Regions from separate parts of the Plantibacter sp. Mn2098 genome, predicted to be linked through region 1. Evidence: riboswitches for the same ligand, from Rfam matches in the RefSeq annotation. Region 1 holds a riboswitch; the other holds the start of a gene.
The links. A riboswitch is a leader RNA that binds a small molecule or an ion and turns the genes downstream of it on or off. The one in region 1 is predicted to bind glycine.
Positions count from the first base shown of each region.

Region 2: linked by a shared signal. The riboswitch ahead of gcvT (glycine cleavage system aminomethyltransferase GcvT) and the one ahead of ACL9RL_RS03280 (L-serine ammonia-lyase) in region 1 are both predicted to bind glycine.

Region 1 covers NZ_JBMOUH010000002.1:95,675-105,109, forward strand. Annotated here, with positions in the region: gene ACL9RL_RS03255 (DUF2795 domain-containing protein) at 1-33, shown strand, start outside; gene ACL9RL_RS03260 (hypothetical protein) at 30-245, shown strand; gene ACL9RL_RS03265 (SDR family oxidoreductase) at 350-1,243, shown strand; gene ACL9RL_RS03270 (hypothetical protein) at 1,287-1,646, opposite strand; gene ACL9RL_RS03275 (hypothetical protein) at 1,957-3,129, shown strand; gene ACL9RL_RS03280 (L-serine ammonia-lyase) at 3,138-4,535, opposite strand; glycine riboswitch at 4,619-4,721, opposite strand; glycine riboswitch at 4,722-4,821, opposite strand; gene ACL9RL_RS03285 (hypothetical protein) at 4,976-5,248, shown strand; gene ACL9RL_RS03290 (arsenic resistance protein) at 5,454-6,428, opposite strand; gene ACL9RL_RS03295 (SDR family NAD(P)-dependent oxidoreductase) at 6,521-7,498, shown strand; gene ACL9RL_RS03300 (SNF2-related protein) at 7,552-9,435, opposite strand, start outside.
Region 2 covers NZ_JBMOUH010000003.1:211,686-221,120, forward strand. Annotated here, with positions in the region: gene nadB (L-aspartate oxidase) at 1-1,434, opposite strand, end outside; gene nadA (quinolinate synthase NadA) at 1,437-2,768, opposite strand; gene ACL9RL_RS06525 (NUDIX hydrolase) at 2,765-3,535, opposite strand; glycine riboswitch at 3,705-3,791, shown strand; glycine riboswitch at 3,793-3,899, shown strand; gene gcvT (glycine cleavage system aminomethyltransferase GcvT) at 3,957-5,072, shown strand; gene gcvH (glycine cleavage system protein GcvH) at 5,079-5,453, shown strand; gene gcvP (aminomethyl-transferring glycine dehydrogenase) at 5,453-8,395, shown strand; gene ACL9RL_RS06545 (peroxiredoxin) at 8,756-9,241, opposite strand; gene ACL9RL_RS06550 (CPBP family intramembrane glutamic endopeptidase) at 9,345-9,435, opposite strand, start outside.

The DNA of each region.
Region 1 (9,435 bases):
CATCGGAACCGTTCGGTCGGCGGCCCGCCATGACCACGCGGCACCCGGGTCCCGAGGAATTCGGGTTCGACGTCGTCCCGTCCTCCACCGGTCTCTGGGAGGTCCGCTTCACCGGCACCGACCACGTCGCGGGCGTCGTCACCCAGGACGCAGACGGCTTCCACGTGCATGACGGACTCGACGCGCACCTCGGGGTGTTCCCCACCCTCGACCGCGCGCTCACGCGGCTCTACGGCAACGACTGACGTGTGCTGTCAACCCCTCGCCCATCCGCCGCTCGCGCTCGTAGCCTCGGTTGACGCGGCCCGCACCGGTGCCGCGACGACCCTGAGGAGCAGCCCATCACATGGTGATCGACCAGTACAGCTTCGACGACCCGACCAAGCGCTACCAGCGGATCGCACCGCCTGAGCAGCACCAGCCGGAGCCGGGACTCGACGCGGACCTGGAGCCACGGGCCGACCTCGGCGAGCACAGCTACCGCGGCACGGGCAGACTGCTCGGACGGAAGGCGCTCGTCACGGGAGCGGACTCCGGCATCGGGGCGGCCACGGCGCTCGCGTTCGGGCGGGAGGGGGCGGACGTCGCGCTCTCCTACCTCCCGGCCGAGCAGGAGGACGCCGAGCGGATCATCGCGCTCATCGAAGCTGCGGGCGGGAAGGCGATCGGGATACCGGGCGACATCAGTGATCCGGAGTTCTGCCGGCGACTCGTCCACGAGGCGGTGCACGGGCTGGACGGACTCGACCTGCTCGTCAACAACGCCGGCAAGCAGGTGTACTCCGAACGGCTGGAGGACCTGTCCGACGAGCAGTTCGAGCAGACGTACCGCACAAACGTCTTCGCGATGTTCTGGATCACAAAAGCGGCGCTGCCGCACCTCGGCCCCGGGTCGACGATCATCAACACAACATCGATCCAGGCCTACAATCCGTCACCGATCCTCGTGGACTACGCCTCGACGAAGGCGGCGATCAACGCTTTCACGAAGTCACTCGCGCAGCAGCTCGCCGAGCGTGGCATCCGGGTGAACGCCGTGGCTCCCGGACCGATCTGGACGCCGTTGCAGGTGTCGGACGGGCAGCCGCAGGAGAAGATCGTGGCGTTCGGTCAGGCGACGCCGTTCGGACGGGCCGGTCAGCCGGCCGAGCTCGCCCCTGCCTACGTGTTCCTGGCCTCGGCTGAATCGAGCTATGTCTCGGGAGAGACGCTCAACGTGAACGGCGGTTCGCCGACGCCGTAGCGGGCGGGCCGCAGAAGCGACCGAGCCGCAGAAGCGGGGACGGTCAGCGAGGCTTGACGGTCTTGATCGAACCCGTGTGCGCGGCAGCCTGTCCGTTCGCGGCGTCGTCGACCTCCGGGCCGATGCGGAGGTCGCCGGTCTTGTTGGCCTCCTGCATCATGGCTTCGAGCCACGCGCGATTCAGCTCGGGCCGGTTCTCGTCGTCGAACTCGAACTGCAGCGAGATCGACGGGTGCACCCAGATCGACACGCGACCGCCGCCGGAGTCCTCCCCGCGCTGCCACGACACCGTGAAGGACTCGTTGCGGCGCAGCTTCATCACCGTGATCGACTTGACATGGGCGAGCGTGCGGTCGTCCAGTTCCAGCTCTCGCGCGGAGCTGCCGTAGATCAGTCTGCCCATGGGATGTTCCTCACTCGTTGGAATGGCGCTCGGCCGCGGGATGCGTCCCGCAACCGTGCGCGTGAGCCTCTCGGCACGGACCAATCGTACGGGTCGGGTTGCCTTCGAGCACCCGACACCACAAGATGCCGACAGATGTCGGAAACAGGTCCCGGTCGGCGGAAACGACCGCGACTCCCGCACCCGCTGGGAATCCGCTGTCCCGCGCTCGGGACGCTCGCGCGGGAGTCGGGCGTCCTGCCAGCTTGTGCCTGGTGCGACACGCACCCACGGCGAAGGGGTTGCGATGTCGGCTGCACGATCGAGGGGAATGCTCGCTGTCCGAGGCGGCATCGGCATCGGCGGGGCGCTCGTCCTCGCGGTCCTGCTGAGCGCGTGCACGGCGCCGACCACCCCCGAGAGCAGCCCGACCTCCAGCGCTCCGACGACCGAATCCACCAGTTCGGAACTCGCCGCCCCGACCTTCCGACTGCCGCTCGGTTGCGACGACCTCGTCTCCACGACGGACGCCGCCGAGGCACTGCGGGCACCGGCGACGCTCGTCACCTGGCCCTCGACAGCAGACCACGCGAGCCTCGACGACATCGCCGTCACCGCCGCTGGCGGCCTCGTCTGCCAGTGGACGGTCGAACCGGACAACTTCAGCCCGACCATCACGACCGAAACCTACCCTGCGCCGCGGATGGTCGTCCAGGTGCTCCCGGACGCAGCGTCCACCTGGAACCCCGGGTGGCAGGACGATGCGGAAGCGACCGACACACGGGACTTCGGGACGACCAAGGCGTTCGCATCCTGCGGCGACATCGGCTGCCGCGCAAACGCGCTCGTCGGTTCGAATTGGGTGCAGATCCTGATCTACAACCCGGGCGCACAGCTCACAACGACGTCGCTCGGGTCGCCGGACGAGACCTTCGCACACGCGACACCCGCGTTCACCTCACTCTTCGATCGACTCGCGTCCGCCGGCGAGCCCGCACCTGCGTGGACCCCGCCGACGTCGGCGAAGCCGGTCGCCTCCAGTTGTGACGCGCTCCTCCCGACCGACGCCGCGGCGACGGCGCTCGGCGGCGACAACGGCGATGCCGGTGACGGGTACGTCGCGCAGGAACCGCAGAAACTGCCGTCGGTCCAGACGGTCGCTGTACAGGACATCGGCGCCCTCGGCTGCGTGTACGGCCCGGTCGGAACGAGCGCCGTGATCGCACCCCTCACCATCACGGCCGTGCCCGGCGGCGCGTGGATCGCGCCCAAGATCCTGTCGAACATCCCGACCGGCAGCACGCAGGCCGCCGTGCAGCTCACCGGTCTGCCGTCCTCGGACACCGCGATCCTGTGGTGCGGGGTCAACGACCAGCAGTGCCAGGTGCTCTTCAGCCTGAACGGTCAGGGCATCGACGTCACGACGAACGCTCTGCAGGACTCACCCGTCTCGGCGCACGACGCCGCAATCGCAGCTGCGGAGGCGATCATCGCCCGGCCGTGAGGGCAGAGTCAGCACTCCACGACGTTGACCGCGAGCCCGCCCAACGCGGTCTCCTTGTACTTCGACGACATGTCGCGGCCCGTCTCGCGCATCGTGACGATGACCTCGTCGAGGGACACCCGATGGGTGCCGTCGCCCCAGAGCGCCATCTTCGCGGCGTTGATCGCCTTCGCTGCGGCGATCGCGTTCCGCTCGATGCAGGGGATCTGCACGAGCCCGCCGATCGGATCGCACGTCAGCCCGAGGTTGTGCTCCATCGCGATCTCGGCCGCGTTCTCGACCTGCTCAGGCGTCCCGCCGAGGACTTCGGCGAGTCCGGCGGCCGCCATAGACGATGCCGAGCCGACCTCGCCCTGGCATCCCACCTCCGCACCGGAGATCGATGCCTGCTCCTTGTACAGGACGCCGACCGCACCGGCGGCGAGCAGGAACCGGACGACGACCTCGTCCCGCTGCTCCGGCGTCGCCGCATCCATGCCGGGGCCGTAGTGGGTGGCGTAGAACATGACCGCCGGGATGATGCCGGCCGCACCGTTCGTCGGCGCCGTCACGACCCGGCCTCCCGACGCGTTCTCCTCGTTGACGGCGAGCGCCACGAGGTTCACCCATTCCTGCCAGAACTTCGGATCCCGATCCGGGTCCTCAGCACGCAGGCGGGTGTGCCACGCCGGCGCGCGTCGCCGCACGTCGAGACCGCCTGGCAGCGGCCCGGTGCGTTCCAGACTCGAGTTCTTGCACGCCTCCATCACGTCGCGGATGTGCAGGAGCCCGCTGCGCACCTCGTCCTCCGAGCGCGTGACGAGCTCGTTCCGGAGCATCACCCCGCTGAACGGCACACCCTCCGCCCGGCAGTGGCCGAGCAGCTCCGCCGCCGTGCGGAACGGCAGTGGCACAGCGGCGTCCGGCACGACCGGGCCAGTCCTCGCAACGGGCGTCCCGTCCTCCCGCACCACGAACCCGCCGCCGACCGAGTAAAACACCGCCTCGTGGAGCACCTCGCCCACAGCGTCCCGCACGGCGAACCGCATGCCGTTCGTGTGGCGTTCGAGGACCGTCAACGGGTGCAGCGCGATGTCGTCGACCGCGAAGCGCAGCGAGACACCGCGGCCGAACCGCAGCGTCCCCGTCGCGGCGAGCGCCCCGAGACGCTCCTCGACCTCCTCCGGCAGGATCTCCTCCGGACGGTACCCCTCCAGCCCCAGCAGCACAGCCGTCATCGTGCCGTGTCCACGTCCCGTCGCGGCGAGCGAACCGTACAGGTCGACGTCGAGCGCGGCCACCGCATCGAGGACACCAGCGTCACGGACGTCGTCGACGAACACGGATGCGGCGCGCATCGGCCCCACCGTGTGCGAACTCGACGGACCGATGCCCACCGAGAACAGGTCGAACACGCTGATGGTCATGCTGCCGCCACCCGGGATGCTGGTGCGTTGGTCATGGGAACTCCGATGCTGTGGCGCGCTGGTGCGCGACCGATGGTCGAGTCCCTCCCCGCTCTGTATCGGACCTGAGAGTTTCCGCGATCCCCTGGCGGGAGAACGCTTGCACCGTCGGTGAGCGACGAGATCGTCACTGCTTTCCAGAGTCGCCGAGCTGCTGCGGTACAGGGGCCTGAGAGATTCCCGGGGAGGATTTGCTCCTACGGCGCCCGCCCGATGATGCAGGACGGAACTCTCCCGCAGCTGCTCGAAGGCGTGTGATGTTGTGCTGTGCACGATACACGATCGTGCAGAGTCGGAGAATGCCTGGAAGTCCCGCTGGCGACGCTCTAGCCTGGTGCCAGACCCGTACGATCGGCGGCTGCTGGAGCCGACGTTGATGCGCGGGCGACGAAGGAGTCGACATGAGCGATCAGAACCTCGAGAACGCAGACATCAACAACCCTGGTCCGCACGACGAAGCCGTCGACGAGGCGGTGCTCACGAACGCGAGCATCAACAACCCCGGCCCGCACGACGAAGCCGTCGACGAGGCGGCGCTCGCCAACCCGAGCATCAACAACCCCGGCCCGCACGACGAAGCGATCGACGACGCGGAGGCCGAGGAGACCGCGACGATCACGAACCCCGGTCCAGACGAGAGCCAGATCCCGCATCACGGGCACCACAAGCACTAGCGCTCAGGCCCGGTCCGGCCCGGTCGCTGGGCCTGTCGACACTTCGACAAGCTCAGTGACCGGGTCTCGCTCAGCGACCGGACTTGGTCCCTGAGCCTGTCGAAGGGCCCGAACCAGCGCAGTCGTCACCCCCGGTCCCTGAGCTTGTCGAAGGGCCCGACCCCGCGCAGTCGTCACTTCGACAAGCTCAGTGACCGGGTCACGCTCAGCGACCGGGTCTCGAAGGGCCCACGATCCTCGGCACCACCCGCACGAGCACCACCATGCCGACGAGTTCCACAAGCGTCTGCGTCACCACCGCGAGCGGAGCGATCGCGAGCGACGTCGGCAGCGAGAGCGCGAGCGGCAGCACCACCAGCGAGTTCCGCGTCGCACCGCTGAACACGAGTGCCCGCCCGGCCGGCGCGTCGAGTCGGGCCGGGCGCCACACGAGCGCACCGACGACCACCATCACCACGAGGAACGCCACGAACAGCGGCACCACCCGCAACAGGGCAACCGCCTGTTCACCCACCGCGGCGATCTGCGACCCGACGACGACCGCGAGCGTCAGCATCATGATCGGCACCATCGCGCCCTCCATCACCCGCATGATGCCTGCACCGATCGCGGATCGCCCGGCCACCGCCTGCACGATCGCAGCCGCGACGAGCGGCACCACGATGAGCAGCAGGAACGCCTCCACAAACGGCTCGACCTCCACGAGCGCGACGGCGTCGGCACCGGCGAACAGCCAGAGATAGCCCGGCAGCAGCACGATCTGCAGCAGCATCAGCACGGGCGCCGCCGCGAGCAGCCGGTCCCGCGCACCGCCGGCGAGGCCAGTGAACACGATGACGTAGTCCACGCACGGCGTCAGCAGGACCAGCAGGACACCGATGAGCAAGCCACGGTCGTCGGTCACGAAGCGCGACAGTCCGAACACCACGATCGGCACGATCCCGAAGTTCACCAGCAGCACCGTGACGAAGAAGCGCCCGTCCCGGAACGCACGGCCGATCATCGTGAGCGGCACGCCGAGGAACGTGGCGAACAGGAGCAGGATGAGCGCGGGATTGATCGATGCCGCGAGCCCGGGCGCGGACGACGGCGCGACGAGGCCGACGACCCCACCGAGGACGATCGCCGCGAGATACAGCGGGATCTGCCGTCGGTCCCACCATGTGACGATCCGCTGCATCCCCACAGCCTAGGGACTGCCGAACCCTGCGGCCTTCCGTCGCCCGCAAACCCGTTGACTGCGAGTGCGCTCGAAGTCGTAGTCTGGCCGACATGACACGTACACAACACCGCATCGGCTCCGGATTCGACGCTTCGACCACGGCCGCAGAGGTCCTCGAGGGCATCGATCTGACCGGCAAGCTCGCCATCGTGACCGGCGGATACTCCGGCCTCGGCAAGGAGACCGTCCGTGCGCTCGTCGGCGCCGGCGCAGACGTCGTCGTCCCCGCACGCCGCGTCGAAGCCGCCCGCGAAGAGCTCGCGGACATCGACGGATCCGCAGAACACGTCGAGGTGGACGAGATGGACCTCTCCGACCTGGCGAGCGTGCGCGCGTTCGCCGAGCGGTTCCTGGCCTCTGGCCGCAGCATCGACATCATCATCGACAACGCCGGTGTGATGGCCGCCCCGGAAACTCGCGTCGGTCCTGGTTGGGAGCTGCAGTTCGCCACGAACCACCTCGGACACTTCGCCCTCGTCAACCTGCTGTGGCCGGCCGTCGTCAAGGGCGGGTCGTCTCGTGTCATCGCGACCTCCTCGTCGGCGCACCATCGCTCCGCCATCCGTTGGGACGACATCGACTTCACCACCGGCTACGACAAGTGGGCGGCGTACGGGCAGGCGAAGACCGCGAACGCCCTGTTCGCCCTGCAGCTCGACGAGCTGGGCAAGGCGGAGGGCGTCCGCGCGTTCTCGGTGCACCCCGGCGGGATCCTCACGCCACTGCAGCGGCACCTCCCGCGCCAGGAGATGGTCGCCGCCGGTTGGATGGATGAGGACGGCAATCCGACGAACCCCGCATTCAAGTCGCCGGAGCAGGGTGCAGCGACCCAGGTGTGGGCTGCGACGTCGCCGAAACTCGACGGGCTCGGCGGGCTGTTCCTGGAGGACGTCGAGGTCGCTGTGCCGGCTGCGGAGGCCGTCGCCCCGGCCTCGGGGGTCTCGGCGCACGCCATCGATCCGGCTGAGGCGGAACGTCTCTGGGCGCTGTCGGCGGAGCGCACCGGCGTCAACGCCTTCGCCGGCTGATCTGCGGCTGATCTGCGGCTGATCTCCGGCACTCCGCGGGCTCGTCGAGGCGCCTAAGCCTCGAGGAGCCCGCGGATGTCATCGGCTGAGAGGGAGCTGCTGAAGACGGCGTCGTCGTCGAGGACGGCGTCGAACAACTTCGACTTGCGTTCCTTGAGCGCCATGACCTTCTCCTCGATCGTGCCGCGGGCGACGAGCCGGTAGACCATCACGTTGCCGGTCTGGCCGATGCGATGGGTCCGATCGATCGCCTGCGACTCCGAGGCGGGGTTCCACCACGGATCGAGCAGGAACACGTAGTCCGCCTCGGTCAGGTTGAGGCCGAACCCGCCGGCCTTGAGGCTGATGAGGAACACGGGCGCGTCACCGCCGCGGAACCGCTCGATGATCTCCGGGCGGCGCAGACTCGAACCGTCGAGGTACTCGTAGGCGATGCCCTGCGCGTCGAGCCGTTCGGCTGCCTTCTTGAGGAACGTCGTGAACTGGCTGAACACGAGCGAGCGGTGCCCCTCTGCGATGACATCGTCCAGTTGTTCCAGCAGTGTGTCCAGCTTGCTCGACGGGATGCCGGCGTACTCCTCGTCGACGAGGGTCGCGTCGAGACTCAGCATCCGCAACAGCGTGAGGGATCGGAACACGATGAACCGGTTGCGATCGAGGTCTTCGATGAGCCCGAGGAGCTTCTGCCGCTCCTTCTGGAGGACCGTGTCGTAGAGCTTGCGGTGCTTCGGCGCGAGATCCACGTACAGGACCTGTTCCTGCTTCGGCGGCAGCTCCGGGGCGACGAGCTCCTTCGTCCGGCGCATCATGAGCGGTCTGATCCGCCGGCGGAGCGTCGCGAGCAGGACCGTGTTGATCTCCCGCTCGATGGGGCGCACGAATCGCTCGGCGAATCGGTGCGGCGAGGGGAAGAGCCCGGGGGCGACGACGGCGAACAGCGACCACAGCTCCATGAGGTCGTTCTCGAGTGGCGTGCCGGTGATGGCGAGCTTGAACGGGGTGTCGATGGCCATGGCGCACTCGTGCAGCTTGGCTCGGTGGTTCTTGACGAATTGGGCCTCGTCGAGGATGAGCCCGGACCAGTTCATGGCACGGTATCGCTCGGTGTCGAGGCGGAAGAGCGCGTAGCTGGTCACCACGATGTCGGCGCCGTCAGCGATCTCGGCGAGACTCGTCCTGCCCTTCGCCTCCGTTGTGGAGACTGTCCGGACCGTGAGCTCCCTCGTGAACCTGCCCGCTTCGGCGAGCCAGTTGGACACGACCGATGTGGGTGCGACCACCAGGAAGGGCGGCGCTTCCGGCTCACTCGTCTGCCGAGCGTGCGCGATGAGCGCGAGCGCCTGCAGCGTTTTGCCGAGCCCCATGTCGTCGGCCAGGATGCCACCGAGCCGGTGCTCCCAGAGGAACGCGAGCCAGTGGAATCCCTCGAGTTGATATGGGCGGAGGCTCGCATCGAGCCCGACCGGGATCGGTGTCTCCGGGACCGATTCGAGGTCGTTGAGTCCAGCGACGGCGTCGCGCCAGGCGACCGCCTGGACCGTCTCCTCCGCGAGGTCTTCGAACTCGTCCCACAGGCTCGCCTGGTACCGGCTGATCTTCGGGCCGGTGGCCTCCCATTCGCGGAGCGCCCCGGCCTCTTCGAGCAGTTCCTTGAGGCGGTCGAAGGACGGATGGTCGAGCGAGAGATAGGTGTGATCCACCATGAGCAGCTTCTTCTCGCCCTTGGACAGGGCTTTGAACAGCGGCCCGAAGGGGATGCGGTACCCGGCGAGGTTGACCACGATGCCGAGGTCGAACCAGTCCCGCTGATCGCTTTCGACCGTCGTGATCGTGAGGTGGGGGTCTCCGCGCAGTTCCCGGTACTCCGGGCGGGTGCCGACGATGTCGACCCTGACGCCGTCGACCCCCTGGATGACCGGGAGGGTGTGCTCGCTGAA
Region 2 (9,435 bases), on a different contig from region 1:
TTCGTGGAGTGCTGCCCGGCTGAAGCCGTCCGCCCTGGTCCCTGAGCCTCCGCCGGTCCCTGGGCCTGTCGAAGGGCCGTCCGTCCCGGTCCCTGAGCTTGTCGAAGGGTGCATTTCGACAAGCTCAATGACCGGGCCATTCCCGGTCCCTGAGCTTGTCGAAGGGCCCGAGCGGTGCATTTCGACAAGCTCAATGACCGGGTCTTGGAGCTCAATGACCGGGCCCTTCCCGGTCCCTGAGCTTGTCGAAGGGCCCACCTGCAGGTCCACGCCGATCGCCGCAGCCGCCCGCGCACCGAACACCGCGCCTTCGAGTAACGAGTTCGAGGCCAGCCGGTTGGCGCCGTGCACCCCGGTCCGCGCGACCTCGCCGACCGCGTACAGCCAGGGAAGGCTCGTCCGTGCGTGCAGATCGGTCCGCACCCCGCCCATCCAGTAGTGGGCGGCGGGGGCGACGGGCACCGGTTCGAGCGACCAGTCGATGCCGGACGCCCGCACCGCCGCATCGATGCCGGGGAAGCGCGTCGCGAGCCGTTCCGCGCCGAGCATCGTCGCATCGAGGACCACCGGCAGCCCGCCCTGAGCAGCCATCGCGGCCGCGATCCCACGCGCGACGACATCGCGCGGCGCGAGCTCAGCGTCCGGGTGGACGCGTTGCATAAAACGCTCGCCTGATGCGTCGCGGAGGACGGCCCCTTCGCCGCGCACGGCCTCCGACACGAGGAAGCTGCCCGCGGAGGTGAGTGCCGTCGGGTGGAACTGGACGAACTCGACGTCTTCGAGCGCAGCTCCGGCTCGGAGCGCTGCCGCTGCACCGTCACCCGTTGCGACGAGCGGGTTCGTGGTGTGCGGGTAGAGCTGTCCCGCGCCGCCCGTCGCGAGTACGACCGCGTCGGCCCGGACGACGAACTCCTCGCCGTCTGCCCGCAGCAGCACTCCCCGCACGGCGCCGGCCTCGACGAGCAGGTCGACGAGGAAGGTGTGCTCGTGGATGGCTACACTCGTCTCCCGCACGCGGTGGACGAGAGCCGCCTCGATCGCCGCGCCCGTCGCATCGCCTCCCGAGTGCAGCACCCGCGGGTAGGAGTGGGCAGCTTCGAGGCCCTTCGCGAACGCCGCATCTGGCGCCGAGCCCGCACGGTCGAATCCGACTCCGTACGCGATCAGCTCGCGGATGCGATCCGGCCCCTCGGAGCAGAGCACCCGCACGGCCTCCTCGTCGCACAGCCCAGCGCCGGCCGTGAGTGTGTCCTGCACGTGCGACTCGACGGAGTCGTCGTCGAACATCACGCCGGCGATGCCACCCTGCGCGTAACGCGTGTTGCTCTGCCCCAGCACGTCCTTCGTGACGAGGACGACCTCGTGCTCATCGCTCGCGTGGATGGCGGTGACGAGCCCGGCGATGCCGCTGCCCACCACCACGACCCTGGTCACGGTCAGACCTCGACCGTCTGAGCCGGCGCGACGGTGGTTGCCTGAGCCGCGACGGGCGGCTTCGCGGCCAGCATCCGTTCGAGGGCGAGCCGTGCGGGGACGGCGACGTCGTCTGAGACGGTGATCCGGTTGATGACCTCGCCTGCGACGAGCCCTTCGAGCACCCAGGCGAGGTAGCCCGGGTGGATGCGGTACATCGTGGAGCACGGGCAGATGACGTCGTCGAGGCAGAAGATCGTGTGCTGCGGGTACTGCGCGGCGAGGCGCTGCACCATGTTGATCTCCGTGCCGATCGCGAAGGTCGTGCCCGCCGGGGCCGCCTCGATCGCCTTCTGGATGTAGTCAGTCGAACCGGCCTCGTCCGCGGCGTCGACGACGGGCATCGGGCACTCGGGGTGCACGATGACGCGGACGCCGGGGTGGGCTGCGCGCGCGCGATCGATCTGGTCGACCGTGAACCGCTTGTGCACGGAGCAGAAGCCGTGCCACAGGATGACCTCCGCTTCCTGCAACCCCTGCGCGTCGTTGCCGCCGAGCGCCTTGTTCGGGTTCCACATGGGCATGTGCTCGAGTGGCACACCGAGCTTCTTGGCCGTGTTGCGGCCGAGGTGCTGGTCGGGGAAGAAGAGGACGCGCTGACCGCGCTCGAAGGCCCACTTGAGCACTGTCTCGGCGTTGGACGAGGTGCAGACGATGCCGCCGTGGCGACCGCAGAAGCCCTTGAGCGCCGCGGACGAGTTCATGTAGGTGACGGGGATGACGGGCACGCGGCCATCCGCATCGGGCTCGGTTCCGTAGAGGGCTTCGAGCTGCTCCCAGGCCTCCTCGACCTGGTCGATGTTCGCCATGTCCGCCATCGAGCACCCGGCGGCCAGGTTCGGCAGGATGACCGCCTGCTCCGGACCGGAGAGGAGGTCGGCCGTCTCCGCCATGAAGTGGACACCGCAGAAGACGATCGCCTCCGCCTCGGTTCGGGCCTTCGCCGCGTTCGCGAGCTGGAACGAATCGCCCACGTAGTCAGCGTGCTGCACGACCTCGTCGCGCTGGTAGAAGTGCCCGAGGATCACAACGCGATCGCCGAGCGTCTCCTTCGCAGCCACGATCCGCCGGTGCAGGTCCGCCTGATCAGCATCGCGGTAGGAGGCGGGCAGCTGGCCCTGACGGGGGGAACCCGTTGGGATGACATCGCCCATCGACGCGCCCGGACCGTAGCTCGGGGGAGTGAGGTCGAAGACCCACGGGCCGGAGGCGAGCTCCGGCGCACAGGTGGAACCTGCGGTCTGGCCGTTCGCGATCTCCTGGATCATGGCGTCGACGGAAGCGGTGAGGGTCATGAGAGCTCCTGCATGCGTGCTGGTGGTGCGGTTTCGGTGGGGTCTGCACCGGCGAGCGGGCCGTGGTCGGCGTACTCGGAGGAGCGGTTGAAGCGGTAGAGCCTCGCCGGACGGTGCCGGCCGCCGGTGCGGAGCTCGTCGGTTGCGACGACCTGCCCGGACGACTCGATCTGCCGGCGGAAGTTGGCCGGGTCGAGTTGCTTCTGGAGGACGGCCTCGTGGACCTCGCGCAGTTCTGTGAGCGTGAACGTCTCACCGAGGAAGGCGTGGGCGATGTGGCTGTACTCGAGTTTGCTGCGGAGCCGCCACAGCGCGTACTCCACGATGAGTTCGTGGTCGAAGGCGAGCCGCGGGAGCGCATCGGTGCGGAACCAGCGGACGTTCTGCCCGACGAGCGTGCGCTTGGCCTCCTCTGAGCCGACGAGCGCCCAGTAGACGATCGAGACGACACGTTCGTCCGGCGAGCGGTCGATGTCGCCGAACGCGTAGAGCTGTTCGAGGTAGCGGGGGCGCAGCGATGTCGTCACTTCGAGTGTGCGCCGTGCCGCGTCCGCGAGGGACTCCTCCGCGCCGAGCGGGCCGCCTGGCAACGCCCACAGCCCGTCGTACGGTTCGCGGATGCGGCGGACGAGCGGGATCCAGATGGCCGGGGTCGGATCCGTCGCACCGAAGCCGTCATCGGTGCGGAGCGTGAAGATGACGGTGGACACGGCCAGCTTGACGCTCGCCGCGTCCGCGAGGCCCTGATCTGCTGCGCTCTCACCCATCGTGTGCTCCCGGTGGCTCGGGCGATGTCGATCCAACGACATCGCGATCAACTAAGAGTATGTCTGACTCTTACTGTTCCGAGCCTTAGTGTACACCTGACCAGAACACCGACTCCCGCAAGCGCGGCGAACCACGATATGCTGGGCGCGCAAACGAATATCGGGCCGCAAACACGATGCGGGAGAGCCGGTTCACCCGGCACCGAAGGAGCAAGCCTCCCCGCCAATCTCTCAGGTCCTGTACCGCATCGAACTGGCCACTCTGGAAAGCAGCGTCACCATCCTGTGGCGCTCGCCGACGGTGAAAGCAGCACGGACGTCGATCCGTCGCTCGCGAAACTCTCAGGCCAATGACAGAGGGGGAGTTCCCAACGGGCGCGCTTGTCGTACCCGAAGCGCACCACGCGACCCCGGAGAACTCGTGACCGATCTCGAACGAACCAGTCCTTTGCACCCCGTCCATGAAGCCGCAGGCGCGAGCTTCACGGACTTCGCCGGCTGGCAGATGCCCGTCCGCTACTCCAGCGACCTCGCAGAGCACCACGCCGTCCGCACGGCCGCCGGCATCTTCGACCTCTCGCACATGGCCGAGATCCTCGTCGCCGGGCCGGACGCCGCTGCATTCCTCGACACGGCGCTCGCCGGCAAGCTGTCCGCCATCGCGCTGTGGCAGGCCAAATACTCGCTCATCCTCAACGAGCAGGGCGGCATCGTCGATGACATCGTGGTGTACCGACTCGCCGACGAGCGATTCCTCGTCATCGCGAACGCCGGCAACCGGGAGGCCGCGTTCCGAGCGCTCAGCGAGCGTGCTGCCGGATTCGACGTGACCGTCGAGGACCAGAGCGACGCGACTGCGCTCATCGCCGTCCAGGGACCCGCATCGCGCGCCATCCTCGAATCGGTCGCAGCGATCACGGATCTCGGCACGCCGCTCGCAGAGCTCGGCTACTACCGCTGCACCGATGCGCTCTTCGAGGGCCTCCCGCTGCTCGTCGCCCGCACCGGGTACACGGGCGAGGACGGCTTCGAACTGTATGTGCAGGCCGACGCCGCCGAACGGCTCTGGCGCGCGATCGAAGCGGTGGGCGCATCCCACGGCCTCGTCCCCGCCGGGCTCGCGAGCCGTGACACGCTGCGCCTCGAAGCAGGCATGCCGCTCTACGGCCACGAACTCGGCACGGGTACGTTCCCCGTGCAAGCAGGGCTCGGCCGCGTCGTCGCATTGAGCAAGCCCGGCGCATTCGTCGGCCGTGCAGCCGTCGAAGCCGGACCTCCCGCGGATGCGCCCGTGCTCGTCGCCCTCGTCTCCGAAGGGCGTCGTGCGGGCCGGGCAGGCTACGCCGTGTTCGACGGCGACGTCGAGGTCGGCGAGGTCACGAGCGGTGCGCTCTCACCCACCCTCGGCCACCCCATCGCGATGGCCTACGTCCACCCCGACCAGTCCGCCACTGGAACGGTCCTCACCATCGACGTCCGCGGTACGAAGATCCCCGCGACCGTCACCACGCTGCCCTTCTACACGAGAGAGAAGTAACCCGACATGGCCGACAAGACCGAACTCAAGTACACCGCCGAGCACGAGTGGATCCGCGTCGAGGGCGACCTCGCCGTCATCGGCATCACCGACTACGCAGCCGAGAAGCTCGGCGACGTCGTCTACGTCGACCTGCCGGCTGTGGGCGGTGAGATCACCGGCGGTTCCATCGTCGGCGAGATCGAGTCCACGAAGTCGGTCGGCGAGCTGTTCGCGCCCATCGACGGCACGGTCGTCGAGGTCAATGACGCCGTGATCGACGACCCGTCGATCGTGAACGCAGACCCGTTCGGCACCGGATGGCTCATCTCGGTGCGCTTCGCGGAGCTGCCGACGACCCTCCTCAGCTGGGACGAGTACGCAGCAGTGGTGGGCGAGTAATGGCGGAACGCTTCTCCACGCGCCACATCGGGACCGATGCCGACGCGCAGGCGACGATGCTCTCGGCCATCGGTTACGACTCCGTCGACGCGCTGCTCGACGCCGCCGTGCCGGACGCCATCAAGGCCGACCAGCTCGCCTCGTCGAGCATCCCGGACGCGATCGGCGAGCGCGCCGCGCTGGCCGAGCTGCGAGCCATCGCCGCGCGCAACACGGTCAACCGCAGCCTCATCGGCCTCGGTTACTACGACACGATCACGCCGGCGGTCATCAAGCGGAACGTGCTCGAGAACCCGTCCTGGTACACGGCGTACACGCCCTACCAGCCGGAGATCTCGCAGGGCCGCCTCGAAGCCCTCATCAACTTCCAGACGATGGTCTCCGACCTCACGGGGCTCGACACGGCCAACGCGTCCATGCTCGACGAGAGCACGGCCGTCGTCGAGGGCATGCTTCTCGCCCGCCGCGGTTCGAAGTCCGCATCGCACACCTTCATCGTGGACGCCGACGCGTTCCCGCAGACGAAGGCGCTCCTCGCGAACCGCGCAGAGGCCGTCGGCATCGAGCTCGTCGAGATCGATCTCTCCGCCGCCGCCATCGCCGGTGACGCGCTCCCAGACGCGTTCGGCGTCTTCGTGCAGTACCCGGGCGCGAGCGGCCGGATCTGGAACCCGGCCGCGGTCATCGCCGAGGTCAAGGGGCGGGGCGGCCTCGCGGTCGTCGCAGCCGACCTGCTGGCACTCGCGCTCATCTCCTCGCCGGGTTCGCTCGGGGCGGACATCGCCGTGGGCACCACCCAGCGTTTCGGCGTGCCCATGGGCTTCGGCGGACCGCACGCCGGCTACATGGCCGTCCGCAAGGGCCTCGAACGTCAGCTCCCCGGCCGCCTCGTCGGCGTGAGCCAGGACGCAGCGGGCCACCCCGCGTACCGGCTCACGCTCCAGACGCGCGAGCAGCACATCCGCCGCGAGAAGGCGACGAGCAACATCTGCACGGCGCAGGTCCTCCTCGCCGTGATGGCCGCGATGTACGCGGTCTACCACGGCCCGGCGGGCATCCGCCGGATCGCGCAGTCGGTGCATGCGACGGCCGTTCGCGCCGCGTACTCGCTCCGCACCGCTGGCGCGGACGTCGTGTCCGAGCACTACTTCGACACGCTCCTCGTGCGTGTGCCCGATGCTGCGGCCGTCGTCGCATCGGCCCACGCACGCGGCATCCTGCTGCGCGCCGTGGACGAGACGACCGTGTCGCTCAGCTTCGACCAGGTCACGGCCGACGACCTCGATCACGGCTCCACCCTCGTCCGTGAGCTCACCGAGCTCCTCGGCACGGGAACGCGTGTCGAGGTCGAAGCTCCGGCATCGATCTTCGCCGAGCAGGGCGCCTCCTTCTTCGCGTTCGCTCCGGCCGGCGCGGCAGAGTTCCCGGAGGACCTCCGCCGCGAGACCGAGTACCTCACCCACCCCGTCTTCAACACGCACCACTCCGAGACGGCCATGATGCGGTACCTCAAGCAGCTCGCCGACCGCGACTACGCGCTCGACCGCGGCATGATCCCGCTCGGCTCCTGCACGATGAAGCTCAACGCCGCCACCGAGATGGAAGCCGTCACCTGGCCCGAGTTCGCAGGCCTCCACCCCTTCGCGCCGCGCGAGGACGTCGAGGGCTCGCTCCAGCTCATCGACCAGCTCGAGACGTGGCTCGCCGAGGTGACCGGCTACGACTCCGTGTCCCTGCAGCCGAACGCGGGCAGCCAGGGCGAGCTGGCCGGCCTCCTCGCCATCCGCGGGTACCACCGCGCGAACGGCGACCTCGACCGCACCGTCTGCCTCATCCCGTCGAGCGCTCACGGCACGAACGCGGCATCGGCCGTCCTCGCGGGCATGAAGGTCGTCGTCGTCGCGTGCGACGAACTCGGCAACGTCGACCTCGACGACCTCCGCGCCAAGGTCGAGGCCAACGCCGATGTCCTCGCAGCGCTGATGATCACCTACCCGTCCACGCACGGCGTGTACGAGCACGAGGTCAAGGACATCACGAAGGCCGTGCACGACGCCGGCGGCCAGGTTTACGTGGACGGTGCGAACCTCAACGCGCTCCTCGGCTACGCCCGCTTCGGCGACTTCGGCGGCGACGTCTCGCACCTCAACCTGCACAAGACGTTCTGCATCCCGCACGGCGGTGGCGGCCCAGGTGTCGGCCCCGTCGCCGCGAAGGCGCACCTCGCCCCGTTCCTGCCTGGGCACCCGCTCGCGCAGCGCGACGAGCACGCGCTCCTCGGCGGCGGCACGGTCGTCCACGCCGGCGGACCGGTCTCGGCTGCGCCGTACGGCAGCCCGAGCATCCTCCCGATCTCGTGGGCCTACGTCCGCATGATGGGATCCGCAGGCCTGCGCGAAGCGACCGGTTCCGCGGTCCTCGCGGCGAACTACATCGCGACCCGGCTCCAGGAGCATTACCCCGTGCTCTACACGGGTGAGAACGCGCTCGTCGCGCACGAGTGCATCCTCGACCTGCGTCCGCTCAAGGAAGCCACCGGCATCACGAACGACGATGTCGCGAAGCGCCTCGTCGACTACGGCTTCCACGCGCCCACGATGTCGTTCCCGGTCGCCGGCACGCTCATGGTGGAGCCGACGGAGAGCGAGGACCTGGCCGAGATCGACCGCTTCATCGACGCGATGATCGCGATCAAGGCAGAGGCCGACGCCGTTGCCGCGGGGGAGTGGCCTGCGGACGACAACCCGCTCGTCAACGCCCCGCACACCGCCCAGTCGGTCATCGAGGGCGAGTGGGCGCACGCCTACACGCGCGAACAGGCCGTCTACCCGGTGCACACGCTCGTGCGGACGAAGTACTGGCCGCCCGTGCGTCGCATCGACCAGGCCTACGGCGACCGCAACCTCGTGTGCGCGTGCCCGCCGCCCGAGGCCTTCGAGTAGGCAGCGCCTCCCGCCGGCGCGCTCGCCTCGCCCGGGCGCGCTCGCCTCGTGCATGCCGCGTGCTGGCGTGTGTCGCGCATCGCACCCCGCGGGTCAGTCCAGAATTCCGGACTTCCTGCGACAGAAGTGGCTCCTGAGGACGTTTTCGTCCTCCGGAGCCACTTTTTGCGTCCACACTTCCGGAATTCCGAGCATCCCTCGCACCTTGGGCCCTGCAGAATTCAGGAACTCTGACGGAATTCAGGACGATTCCGCAGCAAATCCGCCTCGATCGTCCTGAATCGCGCAAATGTTCCTGAATTGTGGAAGAGAAGTGCGGGGCGAGGCGGGAGGTGGCGGAGGGAGGCGGCGGGGCGAGGGCTAGGCGGTGGGGAGGAGCTCGAGCTGCTTGCGGATCTCGTCGGCGCTGCGGAAGGTCGCCCCGACGAGGGCGACGTGCTTCCAGCGGATGACGCCGGCGGCATCGATCACGAACACCGAACGCCGCAGGCCGAGACCTGGCATGCCGACACCGTACGCATCGACGACCGCGCCACCGACATCGGCGAGCAGCGGGAAGCCGAGACGCTCCTTGCGTGCGAAATGCTCATGGCTGTCGACATCCTGCAAGCTGATGCCCCAGACCGTCGCACCGAGGCCGGCGAACGATCCGAGCTCCGACTGGTACGAGCACAGCTGCGCGGTGCAGACCGCCGTCTCGTCGCCGGGGTAGAAGACGAGCACAACCGGATGTCCGAGCTCGGCCGCCAAGGAGAAGTCCTGCCGTTCGGCATCGGCTCCATTGACGGTGACGCCTGGGAGGGTGAACTCGGGCGCGGCATCGCCGACCTGTGCTTTTTTGGCCATGCTCAGACTGTACGCCCGGTCGGATCGCACACCGCCCCGAAGCGGCCAAGACTCAGGGAACGGACTCGGGAACAGTCTTGGGCAGCAGGCTCCGAGAACGGAATCAGGACTTCGCCGCGAAGATCGCCGGCCACCACGCCACCGCCAGCGGGTACCCGACGAACGAGACGATGTCGATGATCGCATGGGCGATC